3 regions of the Pseudomonas sp. PVC-3-1 genome follow, and region 3 is predicted to be linked to each of the others. Evidence: predicted binding sites of a transcription regulator. Region 3 holds the regulator's gene; each other region holds the start of a gene.

Region 1 (5,083 bases), 1.7 Mb from region 3:
ATCGACGATGCGCTGGCGCTGGTCAAGGAAGTTTCCGGCGAGCTGCGCACCGATCGCACCATCAACCGCGCCATCTGGTCGCCGCTGGAAATCCAGGGCATCGAGAGCTTCGACGCCGGCCAGGCGATCCTGCGCTTCCGCTTCAAGACCGCGCCGATCCGTCAGTGGGAAGTGCAGCGCGCCTTCAACCTGCGCTTGCGACAGAAGCTCGACAAGGCCGGGCTGGAACTCTCCATGCCGCGCCTGAATGTGCAGCTCTCGCGCATGCGCAAATCGCGCCGCGAGGACGACGAGGAGCAAGGCGCACCGGCCGACGGCGGGATCTGAAACCGGCCTTCCGTTGTAGGAGCGAGCTTGCTCGCGAACGAGTTATCCGGTGACTCCAGTGCTGTGCGATTCGCGAGCAAGCTCGCTCCTACAGGCACAGGCACAGGCACAGGCGCCAGCGGTTTTCTCCAGCCCATAAAAAAGGCCTCCCGAAGGAGGCCTTAATGCTGTCGCTATTTATAGGTATTCGTGGATCAGACGCTGTAGTACAGGTCGTATTCCAGCGGGTGCACGAAGGTGCGCACCTTGATTTCTTCTTCCGACTTCAGCTCGATGTAGGCATCGATGAACTCGTCGGTGAACACGCCGCCCTTGGTCAGGAACGCACGGCCCTTGTCGAGTTCTTCCAGCGCCTCTTTCAGGCTGCCGCAAACCTGCGGGATTTCCTTCGCCTCTTCCGGCGGCAGGTCGTACAGGTTCTTGTCGGCGGCGTCGCCGGGGTGAATCTTGTTCTGGATGCCGTCCAGGCCCGCCATCAGCAGCGCGGCGAAGCACAGGTAGGGGTTGGCAGCCGGGTCCGGGAAGCGCGCTTCGATGCGGCGGGCTTTCGGGCTGGATACGTACGGAATACGGATCGAGGCGGAACGGTTGCGGGCCGAGTAGGCCAGCATGACCGGGGCTTCGAAGCCCGGAACCAGACGCTTGTAGGAGTTGGTGGCCGGGTTGGTGAAGCCGTTCAGCGCCTTGCCGTGCTTGATGATGCCGCCGATGAAGTACAGGGCGGTATCGGACAGGCCGGCATAGCCTTCGCCAGCGAAGGTGTTCTTGCCATCCTTGGAGATGGACATGTGAACGTGCATACCCGAGCCGTTGTCGCCGTACAGCGGTTTCGGCATGAAGGTCACGGTCTTGCCGTAGGCGTCGGCGACGTTGTGGATGCAGTACTTCAGGGTCTGAACTTCGTCAGCCTTGGCAACCAGGGTGTTGAACTTCACGCCGATTTCGTTCTGGCCGGCAGTCGCCACTTCGTGGTGGTGAACTTCGATGACCAGGCCCATTTCTTCCATGGCGTTGCACATGGCGGTACGGATTTCGTGGTCGTGGTCGACCGGCGGTACCGGGAAGTAGCCGCCCTTGACGCCCGGACGGTGGCCTTTGTTGCCGGTCTCGATGTCAGCGTCGGTGTTCCAGGAAGCCTGCTCGGAGAAGATCTTGAACATCGAGCCGGAGATGTCGGACTTGAACTTCACTTCGTCGAAGATGAAGAACTCCGGCTCCGGGCCAACGAATACGGTGTCACCGATACCGGTGGACTTCAGGTATTCCTCGGCGCGCTTGGCGATGTTGCGCGGGTCGCGCTCGTAGCCTTGCATGGTGCTCGGCTCGATGATGTCGCAAACGATGATCAGGGTCGGCTCTTCGGTGAACGGGTCGAGCACGGCGGTGCTGTCGTCCGGGAGCAGGATCATGTCGGAGGCTTCGATGCCCTTCCAGCCTTCGATGGAGGAACCATCGAACATCTTGCCGGCTTCGAAGAACTCGTCGTCCAGCGCGTCGCGGGCGGGCATGGTGACGTGCTGCTGCTTGCCTTTGGTATCGGTGAAGCGCAGGTCAACCCACTTCACGTCATGATCTTTGATCAGTTGTTGCGACTTGTACGACATGCTGTCCTCCAGGAGGGATTAGAGCTGGGAGCTTTTTCGTGCCCCAGTATCGGGTGATGCCGGCCGGAATACTCCGCCAGGGCAACCTGCCTCACAAGAGAGCAAGTTGCGTGCCAGTGCCCGTAAACGGGCAGGGGCCCTGAAATCACGGGCTCTGGCGTGTGTTACGGACAATTGCACGGAAATAGTGCACCGCTTTGGTGCTCCGTCGTGGTGCATAAGTCCATTTTGGTGCACCAAAAAGAAAGTCTCCGATTTCTGCTCAAGTCTTGAGCAATTTCGGATATAATTCCGCCCCTTTTTTTCAGTCCCATGGCAATCGGCCGGTTCGCATGAAACTCATCGTCAAGGTCTTCCAGGAAATCACCATCAAGAGCCGGCCGGTGCGCAAGCGCTTCATCCGCCAGCTGGCGAAGAACATTCGCACGGTGCTCCGCGATCTCGACCCTGAGTTGCTGGTCGAGGGCGAGTGGGACAACCTCGAGGTCGAGACCAAGGTCACCGACCCGAAAGTCCTGCGCGAGATGATCGAGCGCCTGACCTGCACGCCAGGCATCGGCCACTTCCTGGAAGTGCACGAATACCCGCTGGGCGATTTCGACGACATCCTCGAGAAGTGCAAGGCCCACTTCGGCGACAAGCTGCCGGGCAAGGTCTTCTCCATGCGCTGCAAGCGCGCCGGCAAGCACCCCTTCACCTCTATAGATGTGGAGCGTTACGTCGGTGGCGGCCTGCGCCAGCACTGCGGTGCGGCGGGCGTCTCGCTGAAGAACCCGGAAGTGGAAGTGCGCGTGGAAATCCGCCACGACCGCCTCTACGTGATCCACGCCCAGCACGATGGCCTGGGCGGCTACCCGCTGGGCGCGCTGGAGCAGGTGCTGGTGCTGATGTCCGGTGGCTTCGACTCCACCGTGGCGGCCTACCAGATGATGCGCCGCGGCATGATCAGCCACTTCGTGTTCTTCAACCTCGGCGGCCGTGCCCACGAACTGGGCGTGATGGAAGTCGCGCACTACCTGTGGAAGAAGTACGGCAGTTCCCAGCGCGTGCTGTTCGTCAGCGTGCCCTTCGAGGAAGTGGTCGGCGAGATTCTCACCAAGGTCGACGACAGCTACATGGGCGTGACCTTGAAGCGCATGATGCTGCGCGCCGCCAGCCGCGTGGCCGAGCGCCTGGAGATCGACGCGCTGGTGACCGGCGAGGCGATTTCCCAGGTGTCCAGCCAGACCCTGCCGAACCTCTCGGTGATCGACCGGGTGACCGACACCCTGGTGCTGCGTCCGCTGATCGTCAGCCACAAGCAGGACATCATCGACACCGCCACGCAGATCGGCACCGCCGAGTTCGCCAAGCACATGCCAGAATATTGCGGCGTGATTTCGGTGAACCCGACCACCCAGGCCAAGCCGTACCGCGTCGACCACGAAGAAACCAAGTTCGACATGGCCGTGCTCGACCGCGCCCTGGAGCGTTCCACCCAGATGACCGTCGACCGCGTGATCGACGAGCTGGGCAAGGACCTGGCGGTGGAAATGGTCGACGAAGTGCTGGCCGGCCAGATCGTGGTGGACATCCGTCACCCGGATGCCCAGGAAGATGAACCGCTGGCCATCGAGGGCATCGAAGTCCTGGCCATGCCGTTCTATGCGATCAACAGCAAGTTCAAGGAACTGGACGCCAACCGCCAGTACCTCCTGTATTGCGACAAGGGCGTGATGAGTCGCCTGCACGCCCACCACCTGGTCAACGAAGGGCACACCAATGTGCGTGTTTACCGTCCGCAATAAAGGCGCGGACCAACGCCGCCAGCCCGGACTGTTCGGCGGCAGTATCCGCCACCGACCTCCCGACACATTCGGTGCGTAGGCTCACGCCCTGACCTTTTGCACCGCCGCGCCACGGCCCGGCCCCCGCTGCCGACAACGGCAGCCGAAGATTCACTATCGAGACTGACACTGTGATCGAAAAACTGCGCAACATCGCCATCATCGCCCACGTCGACCATGGCAAGACCACCCTCGTAGACAAGCTCCTGCGCCTGTCCGGCACCCTCGACCGCAAAGAAGCGGAAAACGAGCGCGTAATGGACTCCAACGACCAGGAAAAAGAGCGTGGCATTACCATTCTGGCGAAGAACACCGCCCTGAAATGGAACGACTACAGCATCAACATCGTCGACACCCCCGGCCACGCCGACTTCGGTGGCGAGGTTGAGCGCGTAATGTCCATGGTCGACTCCGTACTGCTGGTGGTCGACGCCCAGGACGGCCCCATGCCGCAGACCCGCTTCGTGACCCAGAAGGCGTTCAAGGCCGGCCTGCGTCCGATCGTCGTGGTGAACAAGATCGACCGTCCGGGCGCGCGCCCTGACTGGGTCATCGACCAGATCTTCGACCTGTTCGACAACCTCGGCGCCACCGACGAGCAGTTGGACTTCCCGATCGTCTACGCCAGTGCCCTGAACGGCATCGCCGGCATGGACCACGAGAAGATGGACGACAACATGGACGCGCTGTTCCAGGCGATCATCGACCACGTTCCGGCGCCGAAAGTCGACGTCGACGGTCCGTTCCAGATGCAGATCTCCCAGCTGGACTACAACAGCTTCCTCGGCGTGATCGGTATCGGCCGTATCGCCCGCGGCAAGGTCAAGACCAACACCCCGGTCGTGGCCATCAGCGACGACGGCACCAAGCGCAACGGTCGTATCCTGAAGATCATGGGTCACTCGGGCCTGCAGCGCATCGAAGTCGCTGAAGCCGAAGCCGGCGACATCGTCTGCGTCTCGGGCATGGACGAGCTGTACATCTCCGACACCCTGTGCGACCCGCAGAACGTCGAGGCCCGCCCGCCGCTGACCGTTGACCAGCCGACCGTGAGCATGACCTTCCAGGTCAACGACTCGCCGTTCGCCGGTAAAGAAGGCAAGTTCGTCACCAGCCGCAACATCAAGGACCGTCTGGACAAGGAACTGCTGCACAACGTGGCCCTGCGCGTCGAGCAAGGCGACTCCCCGGAGAAATTCAAGGTTTCCGGCCGTGGCGAACTGCACCTCTCGGTACTGATCGAAACCATGCGCCGTGAAGGCTTCGAGCTGGCCGTAGGCCGTCCGGAAGTGGTCATCATCGAGACCGCCGAAGGCGAGAAGCAGG
Region 2 (5,083 bases), 3.1 Mb from region 3:
CGGGCGAAGATGTTGCCCTCGTCATCGATCTCCAGGCCAGAGAGCTGGCCGGTGGTGTAGCCGTCCTGGTTGACGCTGTTGACCGCGAAGGCGGTGGCGTACTGGGTCGACTTGCGGATGTCCAGGGTGATGCCGCCGGCGTTCGGGGTGGCGCCGTTGGCGCTCCAGGTCGCCGGGGTCTTGCCGTCGGAAATCGCCGGAACCCAGTCGCCCATCACCAGGGTGCCGTCGGTGGGGTTGACCGTGAAGGCGTCGCCGGTGCCATTGTTCACCGGGGTCTGGGTCAGAAGCTGGCCCGCCGGGCTGAAGGTCAGGTTGACCTGGTAAGGGCTGGTGCCCATGCCGCTGACGGCCGCCAGCACGGAGGCTGGCGTGGCGCCAGTGGCCGCGGCGGCGGCGTTGGCGGCGGCAATCGCGGCTGGCGTGGCGCCAGAGCCAGCCACCGCAGCGGCCACGCTGGCCGGGGTCGCGCCGGTCGCTGCGGCAGCGGTGGTGGCCGAGGTGATGGCGGTGGTGTCGTCGGTCGGGTTGGCCGGGTTGCGGCCGTCCACCAGCACGTTCATGGTCCAGGTGTTCGCGCCGGTCTTGGTGAAGTATTGGGTCATGACATGGGAGTTACCCTGGCTGTCATAGATGTTCACCGAGGTCGACGAGTTGTAGCTGGTCGGGTCGCTGGAGTTGAACGGGGAAACCGTCGGCACGGTGTTGGTGGAGTTCAGGTTGAAGGTCTGGCTGACCTGGGTGGTCGCCTTGGGCGCCTGGTTCGAGGTCTCGATGCGCAGGTCGCCGACCACGCCGCTCTGCAGCTGGCCCTGGTCGTTCACCGGGTAGCCCTGCAGGCGGTAGCCATTGTTATCCACCACGTAACCGTTCTTGTCGGTGCCGAAGTAGCCGGCGCGGGTGTAGCTCACCGCGCCGTTGTTGCTGGTGACGAAGAAGCCGTTGCCGTTGATGGCCATGTCCAAGGCATTCTGGGTCGAATCGATGGTGCCCTGGTTGAACAGCTGCGAGACGTTGGACAGCAGCACGCCGCTGCCCACCGGGTTGCTGCCGCTGCCCAGCACGGAGGCCGCGTACACATCGGAGAACTCCGCGCGGGACTGTTTGAAGCCCACGGTACTGGCGTTGGCGATGTTGTTGCCGGTGGTGTTGAGGTCACTGGAAGCGGCCTTGATACCACTGAGCCCGATATTGAAAGACATGCTTAGCTCCTGGTCGGTATCGCCGACTTACTGGCCAATGATCTGGACTTTGGACAGGCCGATGCTGCCCAGTCCGGCGAGGTTGAGGGTCAGCTCGCCGCCGTTCTGCCCGAGGGTCACGCTGTCGACGTTGGCCGGCAGGAAGGTGGTCAGGCCGTAGGTCTTGCCCTCGTAGTTGGTCTGCGCTTCGAACTTGTAGCGGCCGGGCGGCGCGAGATTGCCGCTGGAATCCTTGCCGTCCCACATGAAGCTGACGTTGCCGGCGGTCTGCTGGCCCATCTCGACGCGGTTCACCAGGGTGCCCTTGTCGTCGTAGATGTTGACCCAGCTGTTGGCCGTGGACACCGGCAGGGTGTAGGTGCCCTTGAAGGTCTCGGAGGTGTCCACCATCGATTTCTCGGTCGGCACGATCACCTTGCGGCCCACCAGCGAAGAAGCCTGCAGGGCCTGGGACGACTGGTAGTTGGAAAGCACGCTGTCCATGCTGGTGTTCAGCGACTGGATGCCTTCCACGGTGCTGAACTGGGCCAGCTGGGCGATGAACTCGCCGTTTTCCTGGGGCGACATCGGGTCCTGGTTGTTCATCTGCGCCACCAGCAGCTTGAGGAATTCGTCCTTGCCAAGATTGCTCTTGCCGGCCGTGGCGCTGCCGCTGTCCTTGTTGATCGCATACTGGTCCAGAACCGAACTGGAGCCATTGATGCCACTGTTGTCGATGCTCATCGTGCTCTTTCCTCAGCGCTTACTGACCCAGGGTCAGGACCTTCTGCATCATCTGCTTGGCGGTATTCATCATTTCCGCGTTGGTCTGGAACGAGCGGCTGGCGGAGATCATGTCGGCCATTTCCTCCACCACGTTGACGTTCGGGTAATAGACGTAGCCGTCCTTGTCGGCAGCCGGGTGGTTCGGCTCGTAGCGCGGTACCAGCGAGCTCTTGTCCTCTACCACGCCCAGCACCTGTACGCCGGAGCCGGCCTGGTCGGTCTCGCCGAACAGCGAGCCCTGGTCGCCGCCGCCCTGAGCCTGCTGGAACATGGTGGCGAACACCGGATGGCGGGCGCGGTAGGTCTGGTCCACGCTGGAGGAAACGGTCTCGGCGTTGGCGATGTTCGACGCGGTGGTGTTCAGACGGGTGGTCTGGGCACTCATGCCGGTACCGGCGATGTTGAAGACACTGGCGAGCGACATGGCGATTACTCCCCGCGCAGGGCGTTCATCAGCCCTTTGAACTTGCTGTTGAGGAAGGTGAACGAGGCCTGGAACTGCACGGAGTTTTCCGCGTAGTTGGACTGTTCGATCTGTTCATCGACGGTGTTCTGATCGATCGACGGTTGGGTCGGGTTGCGATACTTGAGCGATTCGTCACCGATGCCGAAACCGTCGGCCTCGATGTGATGGGCATTGGTCAGCGTGGTGCTGAAGGTGCCGTTCTTCATCTTGTCCGACTGGGCCGCCAGTACCGAGGCGAAATCCAGATCGCGGGCCTTGTAGTTGGGCGTGTCGGCGTTGGCCAGGTTATTGGCCAGGACTTCCGCGCGCTGGGAGCGGAAGCTCAGTGCTTGCTGGTGGATGCCGAGGGCTTTGTCGAAGCTGATGCTCATGGTCGCGAACCTGTTTGCCGGTGTGGGCTTGCCAACACTTCAGCAAGGCGCGTGCCAAAACCGCATACCCTTTAATTTCAATGGCTTGAAGGAAACAGAAGAGCGGCAAGGGGCGGCAAACAGCGGCAAAGCGGCAAGCGCTTTCCTTGCCGCTTCGGGCAAGGCGGCAAGCTTGCCGCGCTTGCCTGGAGCTTATTTGCAGGAGCGAGCTTGCTCGCGAACCTGGCCACTCGACGGAGTTCGTTCGCGAGCAAGCTCGCTCCTACAGAAAGAACATGCGAAGCGGATACACGGCAAATTGCAGACGGAGCCCGCTTCTATGGCAGCGGAACCATACGAGGAAGCAACGGGCTTTCTTCCGGTAACTCGGTGCCCATTCCTTCCCCCCCCTGGCTGCGCGCCCCGCTCCAAAGGGAGAGGGTTAGAGCACGCCAGAGCGCAAGCGTATCTCGCAGGTGCCGACTCCGTCGGCAATCGAATGATCGGCAATCGAATGAATGCGAATGCGGAAGCAGGAACCCCGCCCGAACAGGCGGGGCTGCGGCCGGTTACTTGGCCTTGTAGATGATCCCTGGGCTGCACTGAACCATCTGGTAATGGTCCGGCAGCGCGTTGAGCGCTTCGGAAGCACCGAGGAACAGGTAGCCGCCGGGCTTGAGCGTGGCATGGATGCGCAGGAGGATGTCGCGCTTCACCTCGGCCGAGAAATAGATCAGCACGTTGCGGCAGAACACCATGTCGAACTTGCCCAGGGTCGCGTAGCTGTCCAGCAGGTTCAGCGCGCGGAACTCCACGCGGCTCTTGATCGCCGGCTTCACCGTCCAGCGCCCCGGCGTCTTCTGATCGAAGTAGCGGGCCAGACGCTCCTGCGACAGGCCGCGGCCGATGGCCAGGCTGTCGTACTCGCCGGCCTTGCAGGCGGTGAGCATGGAGCCAGAGAGGTCGGTGGCGACGATCTGCACGCCTGCCTTCAACTGGCCGAGGTTGGTGCGTTCGAACTCGTCGATCGACATCGACAGCGAGTACGGCTCCTGTCCCGAGGAACAGGCCGCGGACCAGATGCGCAGGCGCTGGCCGGGTGCAGCCTTGATCATCTCCGGCAGCACGCGGTTCTTCAGGACTTCAAACGGATAGGTATCGCGAAACCAGAGGGTCTCGTTGGTGGTCATCGCGTCGACCACCTGTTCGCGCAGCTGACTGCGCATCTGAATCTTCTGTACCAGTTCGCCCAGGGACTTGATGCCCTGCTGCTCCATCAACTTGTTCAAGCGGCTGGAGACCAGGTACTGCTTGTTGGCGCCCAGGAGGATGCCGCAGGTCTTCTCCAGGAAATCCCGGAACAGCTCGAATTCAGAATTGGTGGATGTCACAGATAAACCTCTTTGCTCGTGGGCGGCTGCCGACGCGACTACGGCGACAACTGCCTGACCGGTGCTCAAAAAACCATAGACGATGCGGGCGGCACCGGCGCCACCCGCACTTCATCACAACGGATCAGGCCGTCGCGCCATCCACTGCCTTGATGCGGTCCGACACGCGGGCCGCCAGGTCATCGGGACGGAACTTGGCGAGGAAGTCGTCAGCGCCGACCTTCTTCACCATGGCCTGGTTGAACACCCCGGACAACGAAGTATGCAGGAGAATGTGCAGATCCTGCATGCGCGGGTCGTGCCGGATTTCCGCCGTGAGCGTGTAGCCGTCCATTTCCGGCATCTCGATATCCGAGATCACCATCAGCAGATCGCTGCCAGGATGCCCGCCGGCCTCCACCATCTGGTGCAGGTAATCCAGCGCCTGGCGGCCATCGTTGAGCGCCAGCACTTCCACGCCGACCGTCTCCAGGCAACGCACCAGTTGCTTGCGCGCCACCGAGGAATCGTCCACCACCAGCACGCGCTTGCTGACCGCTCGGGCCTGGGTGTCGGCATCCAGCACGCCTTCGGAGATGTCCTCCGAGGTCGGGGCCACTTCGGCGAGGATCTTCTCCACGTCGATGATTTCCACCAACTGATTGTCCACCCGCGTCACCGCCGTCAGGTAGTGATCACGGCCGGTCCCCTTGGGTGGCGGATGGATCGACTCCCAGTTCATGTTGACGATGCGCTCCACCGAGTGCACGAGGAAACCCTGCACCTTGGTGTTGTACTCGGTGATGATCACGAAGCTGTTGGCGACATCCCGCAGGGCATGACGCCCCGTCGCCAGCGCCAGATCAAGGATCGGGATGGTGCCCCCGCGGATATTCGCCACCCCGCGCACCACCTGGCTGGACTTGGGCA
Region 3 (5,083 bases):
TGCTCCTGCTGTCCAACGTAAGAGGTCAGCATGAGGCTCGTTAACACCCTCCCCCTTCTTTTCAGCCTCGCCGCCGCCATTGGCAGCGCTGCCGCCTGGGCTCTTCCCACCGACCGGGAACAGCCGATCCGTGTCCAGGCCGACAGCGCCGAACTGGATGACAAGCAGGGCGTTGCTGTCTATCGCGGCGACGTGGTGGTAACCCAGGGCAGCATGAAGCTGACTGGCAACACCGTTACGCTCAAGCAGAACAAGGACGGCGAGATCGAGGTCGTAACCTCGGTCGGCAAGCCCGCCTACTTCGAACAGAAGCCGGCGCCGGACAAGCAGATCACCCAGGCCTACGGCTTGACGATCCAGTACTTCGTCACGCAGAACCGCGTCGTACTGATCGACCAGGCCAAGGTAATCCAGGAAGGCAACACCTTCGAAGGCGAAAAGATCGTCTACGACACCCAGCGCCAGATCGTCAACGCAGGCCGTGCCACCGGCTCCCAGGTGACCACGCCGCGCCCGCGTATCGACATGGTCATCCAGCCCAAGAAAAAGCAGGATCAAGCGCAGTAATGGCTACGCTAACCGCCCAGCACCTCGCCAAGAGCTACAAGAGCCGGCAAGTCGTCCGCGACGTCAGCATGAGCATCGAGAGCGGGCAGATCGTCGGCCTGCTCGGCCCCAACGGAGCGGGCAAGACCACCTGCTTCTACATGATCGTCGGCCTGGTTCGCGCCGATCAGGGCGTGGTGCGCATCGACGAGCAGGACGTCACCCACCTGCCCATGCACGGCCGCGCGCGCGCCGGCATCGGCTACCTGCCGCAGGAAGCCTCGATCTTCCGCAAGCTGTCGGTGGCGGACAACATCGGTGCCATCCTGGAAACCCGCAGCGACCTCGATCGCGCCGGCCGCCAGGAAGCCCTGGAGGGCCTGCTCGAGGAGTTCCACATCCACCACATCCGCGACAACCTTGGCATGAGTCTGTCCGGCGGTGAGCGTCGCCGCGTAGAAATCGCCCGCGCCCTGGCCAGTTCGCCGAAGTTCATCCTGCTGGACGAACCCTTCGCCGGCGTTGACCCCATTTCCGTGGGGGACATCAAGCAGATCATCCATCACCTCAAGGCCAAGGGCATCGGTGTGCTGATCACCGACCACAACGTCCGCGAGACCCTGGATATCTGCGAAACGGCGTATATCGTCAACGACGGCCAACTGATCGCCGAAGGCAGCGCCGAGAGCATCCTCGCCAACGACCTGGTGAAGGAAGTCTACCTGGGCCACGAGTTCCGCCTCTAAGGCCCTGCGCCGCGCCCTTCCCAGGGCGTGGCAGCTCCACCTCTTCCCTGCGCGTGGCGCGGCTCGTCGGCCGTTCCGCGATGCATTCGGCTGCCTGTCCTGCCCGGGCGCAACCGGGTTGTAACGAAAGGTCGACAGCCCCTAGGCAAAGCGTCCAAACTCAGGCATATAATTTGCTTCCTCGCGGCACCCCGGTGTCCGTAGTCGTGGATATGGCGCGCTTCGCGCCAGCGAACAAGGTGCCTAGTTCCAGCCATGAAACCATCGCTAGTCCTAAAGATGGGCCAGCAGCTGACGATGACCCCGCAGCTGCAACAGGCCATCCGACTGCTCCAGCTCTCCACGCTGGACCTCCAACAGGAAATCCAGGAAGCCCTGGAGTCCAACCCGATGCTGGAGCGCCAGGAAGAAGGCGAGGATTACGACAACAGCGACCCCATGGCGGACGGCGCCGAGTCAGGCGCCAACGGCACCACCAGCAGCTCCCAGGACAATTTCCAGGAAAGCACAACGCCCAATGCCGACAGCCTCGATGAGGACCAGTGGGCCGAGCGCATCCCCAACGAGCTGCCTGTAGACACTGCCTGGGAAGACATCTACCAGACCAGCGCCAGCAGCCTGCCCAGTAACGATGACGACGAGTGGGACTTCACCTCCCGCACCTCAGCCGGCGAAAGCCTGCAGAGCCATCTGCTGTGGCAGCTCAACCTCCTGCCGATGTCCGATACCGACCGCCTGATCGCCCTGAGCATCATCGACGGCATCACGGACGACGGTTACCTCGACGAGTCCCTCGACGACATCCTCGCCTCCATCGATCCGGAACTGGGCGTGGAGATGGACGAAGTGGAAGTCGTGCTGCGCCGCGTACAGCAGCTCGAACCCGCTGGCGTCGGTGCACGCAACCTGCGCGAGTGCCTGCTGCTGCAGCTGCGCCAGCTGCCCACCAAGACTTACCTGCTGGCCGAGGCTATCCGTCTGGTCAGTGATCACCTGGACCTGCTCGGCAGCCGCGACTACAGCCAACTGATGCGCCGCATGAAGCTCAAGGAAGACGAGCTGCGCGAGACCATCGAGCTGATTCAGTCGCTGCATCCGCGCCCGGGCTCGCAGATCGAATCCGGCGAAGCCGAATACGTGGTCCCGGATGTCATCGTGCGCAAACACAACGAGCGCTGGCTGGTGGAGCTGAACCAGGAAGCGGTGCCGCGCCTGCGCGTCAACTCGCAGTATGCGGGCCTGGTACGCCGCGCCGACTCCAGCGCCGACAACACCTTCATGCGCAACCAGCTGCAGGAAGCGCGCTGGTTCATCAAGAGCCTGCAGAGCCGCAACGAAACGCTGATGAAGGTGGCGACGCAGATCGTCGAGCACCAGCGCGGCTTCCTGGAATACGGCGAAGAGGCGATGAAGCCGCTGGTCCTGCACGACATCGCCGAGGCGGTGGGCATGCACGAATCGACCATCTCCCGTGTCACCACGCAGAAATTCATGCACACGCCGCGTGGCATCTTCGAGCTGAAGTATTTCTTCTCCAGCCACGTCAGCACCTCCGAAGGCGGCGAGTGCTCGTCCACCGCGATCCGCGCAATCATCAAGAAACTGGTCGCGGCGGAAAGTCCGAAAAAGCCATTGAGTGACAGCAAGATCGCTGGTTTACTGGAGGCACAGGGCATTCAAGTGGCACGTCGTACCGTCGCCAAGTACCGGGAGTCCCTAGGAATCTCTCCCTCGAGCGAGCGCAAGCGACTGGTGTGACGTTGATCCACGCCAAGGTGTTCCGGCGGCAGGCCCCATAACCTGCCACTTACACACGGGCAATAAGGAGAAAGCGGTATGCAAGTCAACATCAGTGGACATCAACTGGATGTGACCGACGCCCTGCGCGACTATGTCGGCGAGAAACTTGGCCGACTGGAGCGCCACTTCGACAAGATCACCAATGTTCAGGTCATCATGGAGGTCGAGAAGCTGAAGCAGAAAATTGAAGCCACCCTCCACATCGCCGGTGGCGAAGTGGTGGCCTGCGCCGAACATGAAGACATGTACGCGGCCATCGACCTGCTCACCGACAAGCTCGACCGCCAACTGATCAAGCACAAGGAAAAATACCTCGAACGCCAGCAAGGTGTTGGCGTCCGTTAACCCCTCCCTATGATCCGACTTGAGCAAATCCTGACCCCCGGCCGTTCCCTCGTGAACGTGCCGGGAGGCAGCAAGAAACGTGTCCTCGAACAAATCGCCAACCTGGTGGCTCGCGAGCTGCCGGGTTTCGATTCCCAAGACATCTTCGACAGCCTGGTGGCCCGGGAACGCCTGGGCTCCACCGGCTTCGGCAATGGCATCGCCATTCCGCACTGCCGCCTCCCCGGCTGCCAGTCGCCGATCAGCGCCATCCTGCACCTTGACCACCCGGTAGACTTCGACGCCCTCGACGGTGCGCCGGTGGATCTGGTGTTCGTGCTGCTGGTGCCGGAAGCGGCCACCGAGGAGCACCTGGAACTGCTGCGGCAGATCGCCTCCATGCTCGACCGCTCCGACGTCCGCGACCGCCTGCGTCACGCCGCCAACGGCGAGGACCTGTACCGGATCGTCGTGGACTTCCAGAACAACGGGCACTGATCATGCGCCTGATCATCGTCAGTGGAAGATCCGGCTCGGGCAAGAGCACCGCGCTCAACGTGCTCGAGGACAACGGTTTCTACTGCATCGACAACCTGCCGGCCAGCCTCCTCCCGGACCTGGCCCAGCGCGCGCTGCTGCACACCGAACTGCTGCACCCCCAGGTCGCCGTCTCCATCGACGCTCGCAACCTGCCCAGCCAGCTGCAGCGCTTCCCCGAGCTGTTGCAGGAAGCCCGCGACAAGCACATCCAGTGCGACGTGCTGTACCTCGATGCCGATGACGAAACGCTGCTCAAACGCTTTTCCGAGACTCGCCGCCGCCACCCGCTGACCAGCGACAGTCGTTCGCTGGCCGAAGCCATCGCCGACGAATCGCACCTGCTGGCGCCGATTGCCGATCTGGCCGATCTCAAGCTCAACACCACCAACCTGAACCTCTATCAGCTGCGCGACGTGCTCAAGCTGCGCCTACTGAACAAGCCCGAACTGGGCACCGCCTTCCTGGTCGAATCCTTCGGCTTCAAGCGCGGCATGCCGGTGGACGCCGACCTGGTGTTCGACGTGCGCTGCCTGCCCAACCCCTACTGGAAGCCCGAGTTGCGCGAGCACACCGGGCTCGATGTTGAAGTCCAGGAATACCTGGCGGCGCAACCTGATGTCGAGGAGATGTACCAGGATATCCTCGGCTACCTGAACAAATGGCTGCCGCGCTTCGCCGCGAGCAACCGGGCCTATGTCACCATCGCCATCGGCTGTACCGGTGGCCAGCACCGCTCGACCTACCTGGCCGAGCGGATCGGCCAAGCCCTCAAGGAAAGCCTCACCAACGTGCAGATTCGCCACCGCGACCTGAGCTAAGCAGCGACAGACAACAAAAGGACAGCCCCTCGCGATGCCCGCCCTCGAAGTCACCATCATCAACAAGCTTGGCCTGCACGCCCGTGCGGCGGCCAAATTCGTCGGCGTCGCAGGGCGTTTCCCCTGTCAGGTTCGCGTGGGCCGCAACCCCGAGAGCACGGTAGACGGCAAGAGCATCATGGCCGTGATGATGCTGGCCGCCGGCAAGGGCACCAATCTGCATCTCGCTGCCGAGGGCGAGCAGGAAGACGAAGCGATCAAGGCGCTGGTCGACCTGATCAACAACTACTTCGACGAAGGCGAGTGACG

What was found. The regulator sigma-54, encoded in region 3, starts transcription at its own class of promoters, with help from an activator protein. The targets are predictions, from matches to a motif close to ANTGGCATNNANNTTGCTNT.
Region 1: glnA (glutamate--ammonia ligase) is a predicted target of sigma-54. The motif match lies at 2,030-2,049, and genes of this name have one in related genera.
Region 2: flgB (flagellar basal body rod protein FlgB) is a predicted target of sigma-54. The motif match lies at 2,844-2,863, and genes of this name have one in related genera.

The regions. Positions count from the first base shown of each region.
Region 1 covers NZ_CM172023.1:1,499,101-1,504,183, forward strand. Annotated here, with positions in the region: gene AC2T4A_RS07035 (mechanosensitive ion channel family protein) at 1-327, shown strand, start outside; gene glnA (glutamate--ammonia ligase) at 522-1,931, opposite strand; gene thiI (tRNA uracil 4-sulfurtransferase ThiI) at 2,264-3,718, shown strand; gene typA (translational GTPase TypA) at 3,889-5,083, shown strand, end outside.
Region 2 covers NZ_CM172023.1:2,911,220-2,916,302, reverse strand. Annotated here, with positions in the region: gene AC2T4A_RS13685 (flagellar hook protein FlgE) at 1-1,202, opposite strand, end outside; gene flgD (flagellar hook assembly protein FlgD) at 1,230-1,925, opposite strand; gene flgC (flagellar basal body rod protein FlgC) at 1,945-2,391, opposite strand; gene flgB (flagellar basal body rod protein FlgB) at 2,397-2,804, opposite strand; gene cheR (protein-glutamate O-methyltransferase CheR) at 3,353-4,174, opposite strand; gene AC2T4A_RS13660 (chemotaxis protein CheV) at 4,299-5,083, opposite strand, start outside.
Region 3 covers NZ_CM172023.1:6,297,238-6,302,320, forward strand. Annotated here, with positions in the region: gene lptC (LPS export ABC transporter periplasmic protein LptC) at 1-44, shown strand, start outside; gene lptA (lipopolysaccharide transport periplasmic protein LptA) at 31-567, shown strand; gene lptB (LPS export ABC transporter ATP-binding protein) at 567-1,292, shown strand; gene AC2T4A_RS29040 (RNA polymerase factor sigma-54) at 1,548-3,050, shown strand; gene hpf (ribosome hibernation-promoting factor, HPF/YfiA family) at 3,129-3,437, shown strand; gene ptsN (PTS IIA-like nitrogen regulatory protein PtsN) at 3,447-3,914, shown strand; gene rapZ (RNase adapter RapZ) at 3,917-4,774, shown strand; gene AC2T4A_RS29060 (HPr family phosphocarrier protein) at 4,809-5,081, shown strand.